DNA from 3 places in the Bacillus sp. 2175 genome. Region 1 is predicted to be linked to each of the others. Evidence: riboswitches for the same ligand, from Rfam matches in the RefSeq annotation. Region 1 holds a riboswitch; each other region holds the start of a gene.
What was found. Region 1 has a riboswitch for S-adenosylmethionine ahead of ACXKY9_RS24770 (methionine ABC transporter ATP-binding protein). Riboswitches for the same ligand answer to the same signal wherever they lie in the genome.
Positions count from the first base shown of each region.

Region 1 (3,280 bases):
TTAATTGATTTGTTTTCCCATAAATTATCTTTTGCTGTCATGAAGAGTAACAATCCTAAAATTAGTCCTAAAACAAATGTCGCAAGGGCTGCGATTGCCGTCATATATAACGTTTCACCAGTTGCTTCTAACATTTGATTCCAATCAACATTTGCGAGTAACTTATCCATGTGCAATCACCTCCAGCTCTACTTGATCTTGATGAATTCCTTCTATTGCTTGCTGGATCGCTGTTTCCTCACCATTTAAATGAACAACTAAACTACCGTAAGAACCGTTATTCGTTTGTGCAATATTTCCTTGCAAAATGCTAACTTCTATATCACTGCGTTGCATTAATCGTTGAAGCACTGGTCTTTCTACAGCCTCACCGATAAACTGCAAACGAATTACTTTTCCATCTGGATATTTTTCAATTAAATTTTCAATTGTTTCATTTGTATCTTCAGAATCTGTTAACTGCTGTACAAATCGTTTCGTAATATCTTGCTTCGGATTACGGAATACATCAAGTACTGGACCTGTTTCTACAATCTTTCCTCTCTCCATTACCGCCACTCGGTTACAAATCTTTCGAATCACGTGCATTTCATGTGTAATGAGTACAATTGTTAAACCAAGACGCTTATTAATGTCTAATAGTAAATCTAAAATTTGATCTGTCGTTTCCGGATCAAGAGCTGACGTTGCTTCATCACATAAAAGCACTTGTGGATTGTTAGCTAATGCTCTTGCAATCCCGACGCGTTGCTTTTGTCCTCCACTCAGCTGAGATGGGTACGCGTCTCCTCTTCCTTCTAATCCAACAAGATGAATTAATTCATCAACACGTTTTCTTCTCTTCGCTTTATCAACACCTGCAATTTCAAGTGGAAACTCAATATTTTCACGTACAGTTCGTGACCAAAGTAAGTTGAAGTGTTGAAAAATCATTCCGATTTCTTGTCTTGCCTTACGAAGTTCACTTCCTGTAATTGCTGATATAACACGATTCGCAATTGTAATTTGGCCAGAAGTCGGTTTCTCTAACTGATTAAACAATCTGATTAACGAACTTTTTCCAGCGCCGCTATATCCAATAACACCAAATATTTCGCCTTTTTCTATTTTTAAATTGGCGTTATCTACAGCAGTGACATCACCGCTTTTCGCCTTATATATTTTCTTTACGTTCTCTAATAGAATCATGATGTTCACCCCTTTTTTGTTTGGATCGACTCCGCAATTTTTTATTTTTAATGCGTGTAGTCCAATGTTATCATTACTTTTATTATTTGAATGTCCTCCACATTCAAACAATAAAAAAACCTTTCTGCTTTAGAGAAGCAGAAAGGTTTATATGCGTATATAACAACATTATCCCTCTCTCTCATCTCTCAAAGCATTCGCTTTGCAGGAATTGGCACCATTTCAACATAAGTTGACGGTTGCCGGGCTTCACAGGGCACAGTCCCTCCACCTCTCTTGATAAGAGAAATCAGATTCAATTTTCGTCTGATTTGAAATTTATGAAATTGTCTATATTTTATGACTTGAATTGTATCAATATACACTCACCATGTCAACAGAAATTTTCGCAAAAAATGAAACTTCAGAATTTTAAGCACCTACTGACATCGGTTTACATATATGAAACATCGATTCCACTAATAACATCGTTCGGTACGTTCCTGAATATTGTACACGTCCATCGTTCATTAACATTTGCAATCGTACATTTCCATTCACCAATTGTTCTATATCCTTTTCATCTAAGCAAATGATTTGTTCCGTTCCTCTTTCCTCATGTACCAGCTCTATATAATCTCTTGAAATTTGTAACGAACAACTTTCATCTCCAAAGCGAAAATTAACAGTTTTTTCTTCTTGTCTTAAAAGCGGTTCTAAATGATATTGACCATTAGCGTAATTTACAAATGATTGAAGCAAAGAATATAATCTCACCCTAAATCACATCCTTCATATCACTTTCTATTACATACCATTCCCTCTCACTAAAGAGCAATCCTGTTATTTTCGCTCGACAAATACTGTATCCACCCTGCATCTCGACATATTTCCCAAGAAATATGTCGAGGCGGCAAAAATTTTGCCGCCTACTTTAATTCCGTATATAAATATTCAACCGAATGAAATGCGTATATCTTCTTCATCAGTGTCCCATTTTCAAAAACAAGTAAACAAGGTACACTTTCAATCCCATACTCTTTCGCTAAATACGGAGCATAATTTAAATCTAACATCCCAATTTTGAGGCCTTCAATTGTCATCTCAACAACTGTTAACATCTTTTTTGCTAATTGGCATGTTCCACACATTGGAGTATATACATATAATACTGTTTTTTCTTCGTTCTCTATTAGGGCTGTAGCTTCGGCTCCTGTCCAATCAATCACTTCTATCATTCCTTACCGTAAATATTCTGTATAAACGTCAATGTCGGCTCCCCATAATACATTTGCTAAGTGTGTAGATGGCGCAGTTGCCACTTCTCGGTACGAGCGATCAATATAGATATGCTCGGCTTGCGGAAATTCTTTTCGAAATTGTTTCCTTAACTTTTCTCCAGCATCATCAGCATCCACTAGCACATACACTTCCTTATCAAAAAACTGATCAACGAGCTCATCCATTTTCGACAAACCAATTGTACCATTTGTACAAACAATTTCCACCGGTTCACGAATAATAGATTCAATCTTTCTTCTATCTGATGTACCTTCTACAATAATGACTTTTTCTACATAAATCATATGTCATCACCCGATCACCATATACTATATAACCTTGAACTTAGTATATAGTATATTCGTTATTTTCATGTTGTTTCCTGTTTATTTTTGCAAAAGAAAAGCGGAAGCGGCTCGTTTAGAACAGGAGGGCATTGGAACTCCTGAACTAGAGGCGCCTTTTGCCTCAAGTGAAGGAGTGAAATGACCGACTGTTCTAGCCGCTGGAGCTAGACAACGAAAAGCGGAACCGACTGTTTAGCCCTGTTGGCTAAGGTTCTTTCGTACAGAAGACGCTTTTTGTCTTCTCGTACGGAAGGTTCTTAGACATGAAGGGCTAGGAGGTGGAGCTGGACAATGAAAAGCGCAAGCGGCTCGTTTAGATTGTGAAGACTTATGAAACCTTACCACAAAACAGTTTTTCTCATAATAGCTTATTTATTTACATATAACTTGAATTTCATTATTTCACACAAAATAAAAAAGGACAGCACAAAGGCTGTCCTTTAGTCGACTACAATTAGTCTTGGTTTGTCATTTCTGCATATTTT
Region 1 is NZ_CM173819.1:4,738,073-4,741,352, forward strand. It holds gene ACXKY9_RS24765 (methionine ABC transporter permease) at 1-170, opposite strand, end outside; gene ACXKY9_RS24770 (methionine ABC transporter ATP-binding protein) at 163-1,188, opposite strand; SAM riboswitch class I at 1,367-1,474, opposite strand; gene ACXKY9_RS24775 (hypothetical protein) at 1,600-1,944, opposite strand; gene ACXKY9_RS24780 (thioredoxin family protein) at 2,097-2,405, opposite strand; gene ACXKY9_RS24785 (toprim domain-containing protein) at 2,409-2,753, opposite strand; gene gcvH (glycine cleavage system protein GcvH) at 3,250-3,280, opposite strand, start outside.

Region 2 (3,280 bases), 1.7 Mb from region 1:
TTACTTTGATTTGAGCCATGCGATTTCGAATGTTATTTTCTTATTACTATTTAGTACTTCATGGATTACGATTCTTACAAGATTTAAAAAGAAATACGGTATATTAGATGAGCATAACGTGACATAGAAAAGCATACTCATATAAGGTAGGGTCGCGACTTACATATTCGTTTGCCTCTTTCATGCTTCTTACATACTGTAAGGAGCATTTTTTTGTCAAAAAATCGATTTAATATACATCCGTTATTATATAAAATTATTTGTATAATGGTAGGTGAGAACTTTTTTCAAAAGGGAGGTGTATAGTTAATGAAGTTAGTTATTCCGAAGCAACATGGTGCATGGGCTATGCTTGTTATTCCTTTTTTATTAAGTGTCATACTTGGGAAACCTACTATTTATCATATTCCATTGTTTTTAGCGTGGTTTTTTATCTATTTAGCCACGTATCCATTTCTTACGTACATAAAGCAAAGACGAAAAAAAGAGTTTTTACAAGCTGCCATTGTTTATTTCAGTATTGCGTTCCTATTTGGGATGATTTCTTTATTATATGAGTGGCGAATTCTTTTATTCGTAATAGTAATGATTCCATTATTTATAGTGAATATGTATTACGCTCGTCAAAAAAATGAAAGAGCACTATTAAATGATATTTGTGCGATTATTGTGTTTTGTATCGGTGGATTAATTAGTTATTACTTTTCAATGAAGCAAATCGGTCATACAGCTATATTCATTGCACTTATTTCATTTTTATACTTTTTAGGTAGTACGTTCTATGTGAAAACGATGATTCGTGAAAAAAATAACCCGAAGTATCGTCTTATATCTTGGGGATATCATATCGTATTAACGATAATCATATTTGTGATTAATCCCTGGTGTTCTCTTATTTTTATACCAAGTGCCATTCGAGCAATTGTGTTGTATGGCAAAAAAATTTCTATTATAAAAGTAGGAATTTTAGAAATTGCTAATTCTGTATATTTTTTAATTATAACGGCAATAATTATGAAGTATGCCATTTGAAAAAACTTCCCATCAATTGATGGGAAGTTTTTAATCTTTTTCTAAAATGTGAACGGTGTACTCGCAACGTTGAATAGCTTGTTCAACAGCATAAAGTGATTGTTCAATACGAGCGCGATTAAAATCTTTTTCAACTGTTTCGAGCGCTTCTTCTAAACAATTTTTAGCTTCTTGTAATGATTGAAAAGAATCTTGTACATATCCGCGAGCATTTTGATGCATTTCATAATCCTCCTTGCGTGTTCGTATATGGGTAGTATGAACAGTAAGGAAGAAAATATAATTTGTTATATTTATTTGACAATTAAAGTGGAATTACGTATAGTAAGAATTAAGTGAATATTTTCTTATCCAGAGAGGTGGAGGGACTGGCCCGATGAAACCCAGCAACCGCGATGCAGGTGCTAATTCCAGCAGAACATATTTGTTCTGGGAGATAAGACGAAGATATATACGTAACTTCTTCTTATCGGAGAGGTTTTTTTATTGCAAAAAAACCGATTACGAAAATTTATATTAAGAAGAAAGGGGTTGCGCATTACTGTGACACTCGAAAAATACGTAAAACTGCGTAGTACAGTTTATGAATATATGATAGAGCAAGATAAGCCGATATCATTGTTAGATATTCAAGAACATATCGTTTCGCATCATGAAGGAAAATTCACGAAAAAGATGTTGCATCAATTTTATTTATCAAGATTATTAGACGAACTAAAACTGGATGGGAAAATTACATTAGCTGATGAATATCTCTATGCTGAAAAAGGGGTATTGTATAAGGCGAGAAAAGGGAGCTAAGCTCTCTTTTTTTCTTAAAATAACGGAGTATGTAGAGTAAAAGACTGCTAAAGCAGCCTGATACAGGGAATGGTGTTGAGTGTGTAGTGTCAAAAATTGAATGTGCCTGAAAGAGGCAATTCATATCGGCTGCAAATGAAAAGAGACACCTTCGCCGAATAGGTGTCAGTCGTTTTGTCATATAGACTTGCTATTTGACAGTTATTAGAATAACATACAGGATTTTTGAAGTCAAAAGGGAATTAAAGGAAGGGGTACAATTATGTACGCTTACTTATTAAAAGATATAACGAAATGGATCCCAAAGTACATTGTAGATAAGGGATATGAATATTATGAAGATGGACATGTAGAAGATGTTGAAATACATGATAAAAAAGTGTTTGCTTTCGTTACTGGAAATGCAGGAAATTATGAAGTAGTTATCGATCTCGAAGATTTTTCAGAAAGTAGCTGCAAATGTCCATATGAGAATCTTTGTAAGCATATGGCGGCAGTTGTTTATGATATTCAAGGTGCTGGTGAGAGTGCAGTTAAAGAGAAACTGAGAGATTTAGAAAAAGAAGAATTACTTATATTATTGAATCGATTATTGCAAAGTTCGAAAAACGTACAGATTGTAGAGAAGATGTTAAAGAAGGGGAAACTTTAACGTATAGAGGGAGTTGTTATGTAGTGAACGTACTAATTGTATACGCTCATCCTAATCCTTCAAGTTTTAACGCGGCGATTTTAAATCATGTGCAAAAAGGACTACCGGAAACAAATCATTCAGTTACGCTGCTTGATTTATACAAAGAACAATTTGATCTAGTCCTCGTATTTAATGAAGAGAAGAAAAGACGTGATTTAGTAAATGAAGAAGAAACAGCTCGGTACAGAACGTTAGTAGAAGAAGTAGATACACTTTTATTCATCTATCCAATATGGTGGTGGGGGATGCCAGCAATTTTAAAAGGATTTATCGATCGTATTTTCGTAGCTGGATTTGCTTATAAATATGAAGGGGCTCTGCCGAAAGGATTATTGCAAGGGAAAAAAGCATGGGTTATTAATAAGTTAGACTCGCCCCTATGGTACGTCGCATTGTTATATCGATCAGCAGATTGGATTATGATGAAGAGAGGTGTTTTACGTTTTTGTGGCATTCGCAATATAAAACGGTCAGTGTTTCAATCTGTGAAAAAGAGTAAAGTATCAAAGCGTGAAAAATGGTTATTACAAATAGAAGAAAAGGCTCGTACATTATGAATGAAGTTGACTGTATTATAAACTGTGTTCAGTATGATGGCGAACTTTTTCGGAAGTATGTTACGCGTTTACTTCAATTGAAAAAATGTAGCGAAACATTTCAGCAAATTCAAATAGAGTTAAGAAATGATTATTTAATAAGAGGAATTTGTGAAAGAGAAGTAGATGAGATAGTACGGGGAAGTAAAGAATATGA
Region 2 is NZ_CM173819.1:3,046,754-3,050,033, reverse strand. It holds gene ACXKY9_RS15895 (ECF transporter S component) at 1-127, shown strand, start outside; gene ACXKY9_RS15890 (YwiC-like family protein) at 310-1,032, shown strand; gene ACXKY9_RS15885 (hypothetical protein) at 1,063-1,254, opposite strand; SAM riboswitch class I at 1,377-1,475, shown strand; gene ACXKY9_RS15880 (hypothetical protein) at 1,576-1,833, shown strand; gene ACXKY9_RS15875 (SWIM zinc finger family protein) at 2,096-2,485, shown strand; gene ACXKY9_RS15870 (NAD(P)H-dependent oxidoreductase) at 2,509-3,084, shown strand; gene ACXKY9_RS15865 (hypothetical protein) at 3,081-3,280, shown strand, end outside.
Region 2: linked by a shared signal. The riboswitch ahead of ACXKY9_RS15880 (hypothetical protein) and the one ahead of ACXKY9_RS24770 (methionine ABC transporter ATP-binding protein) in region 1 are both predicted to bind S-adenosylmethionine.

Region 3 (3,280 bases), 430 kb from region 1:
GATCTATAGGAAGAATAGATGCTACAGCGTATCCGATACTTGACCCGGAAAATATAATTGGGAAGATATGTCCACCTCGCCACCCTGTGTTCAAACAAACGGCAGTAATGCACAACTTTAAAATCCCTGAAAGAAGTAGTATCCAAAAAGATAAATGGCTCCATTCAACAACTAATTCTTTTAATTGATGCTCACCTGAAAATAATGTGTACGGAAGAAAAGTTCCCGCAATTCCTAATAAAATACCACCGATAATTCCGAGTGTCAGTTTGTATTCCCTAAAAGGGTGAATTAACTTCTCTAATGTGAATTCTAACTTGAAATAAAAGAAACCAACTATAGCACCGATACTAGCAAGTGGAAGAAATGCGATCCATTCATTGAATGAAAGTGCACCTTCCCCGAAATCAACAATAAAGGATCCACGATTATCGAGTTTACTCAGTAGTAAATAAACAGAAAAACCTGCGAAAGTAGTAGCTAAGTATACAATCGCCTTTTTTCCTTTAGAAAAAGCAGCAATTTGTTCCCCCTCATTTTCATTTGGTGCTAAATAACCGAATAATGGTGCGTTAAAAATGACACTTAAAGTAGCTCCAATTCCGATCTCGGTTAGCTCATTCATACTCTTTAAGGCAAATTTAAAGCGATCCCCTACCCATGTGCACAGTCCGCCTATAATTCCAACTAGTGCGGCTTCTGGACCAAGACTAGCACCGAAAATTAAAACAATAATCGCTGTTAAAGTAGCCTGATGGACAAAGCGATATTCGATTCGACCAGTTTTTTTATATTCAGCCATCACTTCAGGCATAAGGCGTGGGTATGTACCGAAATGTTTTTGTGATAGACCAACAAGGACCCCGCCAATTATTGTTACGCAAAGGGTGTAATAAGAGGGAAAAGAGAGAACTTCAGGCAAGTATCCCCAAATAAAGTGGATTCCAATATTTATTGTGACTAAAAATAACCAGACTGTAGCTCCTACTATAGATCCTAGAAGAATGCCATATAGAGCAAGTATGTACTGCATATCTTTTTTATTTGTCATGTTATACCTCCGTTATGTAAATCTTAGTAGGTAAAAAAGTGAAATATACTAGTGAAAAATGGATTGAATATATATAGTATCTTTTTGAGGAGATGGCCTATTCAACATATAGGTTAACTTTAGGGGAATTTGAATTTATAGGTTAAATTACTTATTTAATTTTATAGACTGATTTGAGGTTTTTAAAGGTCTTTTTTGAAATAGACTAGAATATATTTCTTTTGTTGCTTTATATGAAACTGTTAACATTTATTTTAGAACATTCAGAAAAACCGTTTGACATTAGGAAATTATTGCTATAAAATCAACGGTAATTGCATAGTCTTATCAAGAAAAGGTGGAGGGACAGGCCCGATGAAACCTTGGCAACAGCCGTATAACGGAATTGTGCCAAATCCTGCAGGTAGTAATCCTGAGAGATAAGAAAGAGCCTTTAGAGCGTGTTTTCAAACTGCTCCTTTCTTGTTTTCAGGAAAGGGGCAGTTTTTTATTTTGTATAAAAGAAAGGAGAATGAGAGATGGGAGAATCATGGGGAAAAGGAACAATTTGTGTGCAAGGTGGCTATACGCCAAAAAATGGTGAACCACGTGTTTTACCACTTTATCAAAGTACAACATATAAATACGATACTTCAGATGATTTAGCAGCCCTATTTAACTTAGAGGCAGAAGGATATATTTATACACGTATTGGAAACCCTACTCTAGCCGCATTTGAGCAGAAGTTATCAGATTTAGAAGGCGGTGTAGGAGCTGTTGCAACGGCTTCTGGGCAAGCAGCTATTATGCTCGCAGTTTTAAATATTTGTAGTAGTGGGGATCATTTACTTTGTTCTTCAACGGTTTACGGGGGAACGTTTAATTTATTTGGAGTGAGTTTGCGTAAACTGGGCATTGATGTTACGTTCTTTAATCCAAATTTAACGGCAGATGAAATTACGGCGCTTGCTAATGACAAGACGAAACTTATCTATGCAGAATCGTTAGGAAATCCAGCGATGAATGTTTTAAATTTTAAAGAATTTTCAGCTGCTGCTAAAGAATTAGAGGTACCTTTTATCGTTGATAATACATTAGCAACTCCTTATTTATGCCAGGCGTTTGAACATGGGGCAAATATTATTGTTCATTCTACGACGAAGTATATCGATGGGCATGCGAGCTCCTTAGGCGGTATTGTAATTGACGGTGGAAACTTTGATTGGACAAATGGAAAGTATCCTGAACTTGTTGAACCAGATCCAAGTTATCACGGTGTAAGTTACGTTCAAAACTTTGGTGCAGCAGCGTATATTGTGAAAGCACGTGTTCAGCTATTAAGAGATTATGGAAATTGTATGAGCCCATTCAATGCATATATTAGCAATATTGGCTTAGAAACATTGCATTTACGAATGGAACGTCATAGTGAAAATGCTCTTGCAGTTGCTAAGTGGCTTGCTAATCATGAACGTATTGAATGGGTGAATTATCCGGGCTTAGATAGTAATGAAAATTACTCATTGGCACAACAGTACTTGAAAAAAGGTGCTAGTGGTGTTTTAACTTTCGGTATTAAAGGCGGATTAGAAGCAGCAAAAGAATTTATCGCAAATGTAAAACTAGCAACTCTTGTAACACACGTAGCTGATGCACGAACTTGCGTTATACATCCTGCTAGTACGACGCATAGACAATTAAATGCTGAAGATCAGCGTTTAGCTGGTGTTACATCTGATTTAATTCGTTTATCAGTTGGTATAGAAGATGTTTCTGATATTATTGCAGATTTGGAAGCAGCTCTAGTTGGGGGCAAAACACATGCCGATCATAATTGATAAAGATTTACCGGCTCGCAAAGTGTTACAAAAAGAAAATATTTTTGTAATGACGAAGGAGCGAGCGGAAACACAAGATATACGCGCTTTGAAAATTGCTATATTAAATTTAATGCCAACGAAGCAAGACACAGAGGCACAATTACTTCGCTTAATTGGAAACACACCGTTACAATTAGATGTTCATTTGCTTCATATGGAATCACATCTATCTCGTAATGTAACGCAAGAACATTTAACAAGCTTTTATAAAACGTTTCGTGATATTGAAAATGAAAAGTTTGATGGGCTCATTATTACAGGAGCGCCAGTGGAGACCCTTGCTTTTGAAGAGGTAGATTATTGGGAAGAGCTTAAACATATTATGGAGTATTCAAAAACGAATGTAACATCTACGCTCCATATTTGCTGG
Region 3 is NZ_CM173819.1:5,172,053-5,175,332, reverse strand. It holds gene ACXKY9_RS26990 (chloride channel protein) at 1-1,051, opposite strand, end outside; SAM riboswitch class I at 1,373-1,477, shown strand; gene ACXKY9_RS26985 (bifunctional O-acetylhomoserine aminocarboxypropyltransferase/cysteine synthase) at 1,570-2,868, shown strand; gene metA (homoserine O-acetyltransferase MetA) at 2,852-3,280, shown strand, end outside.
Region 3: linked by a shared signal. The riboswitch ahead of ACXKY9_RS26985 (bifunctional O-acetylhomoserine aminocarboxypropyltransferase/cysteine synthase) and the one ahead of ACXKY9_RS24770 (methionine ABC transporter ATP-binding protein) in region 1 are both predicted to bind S-adenosylmethionine.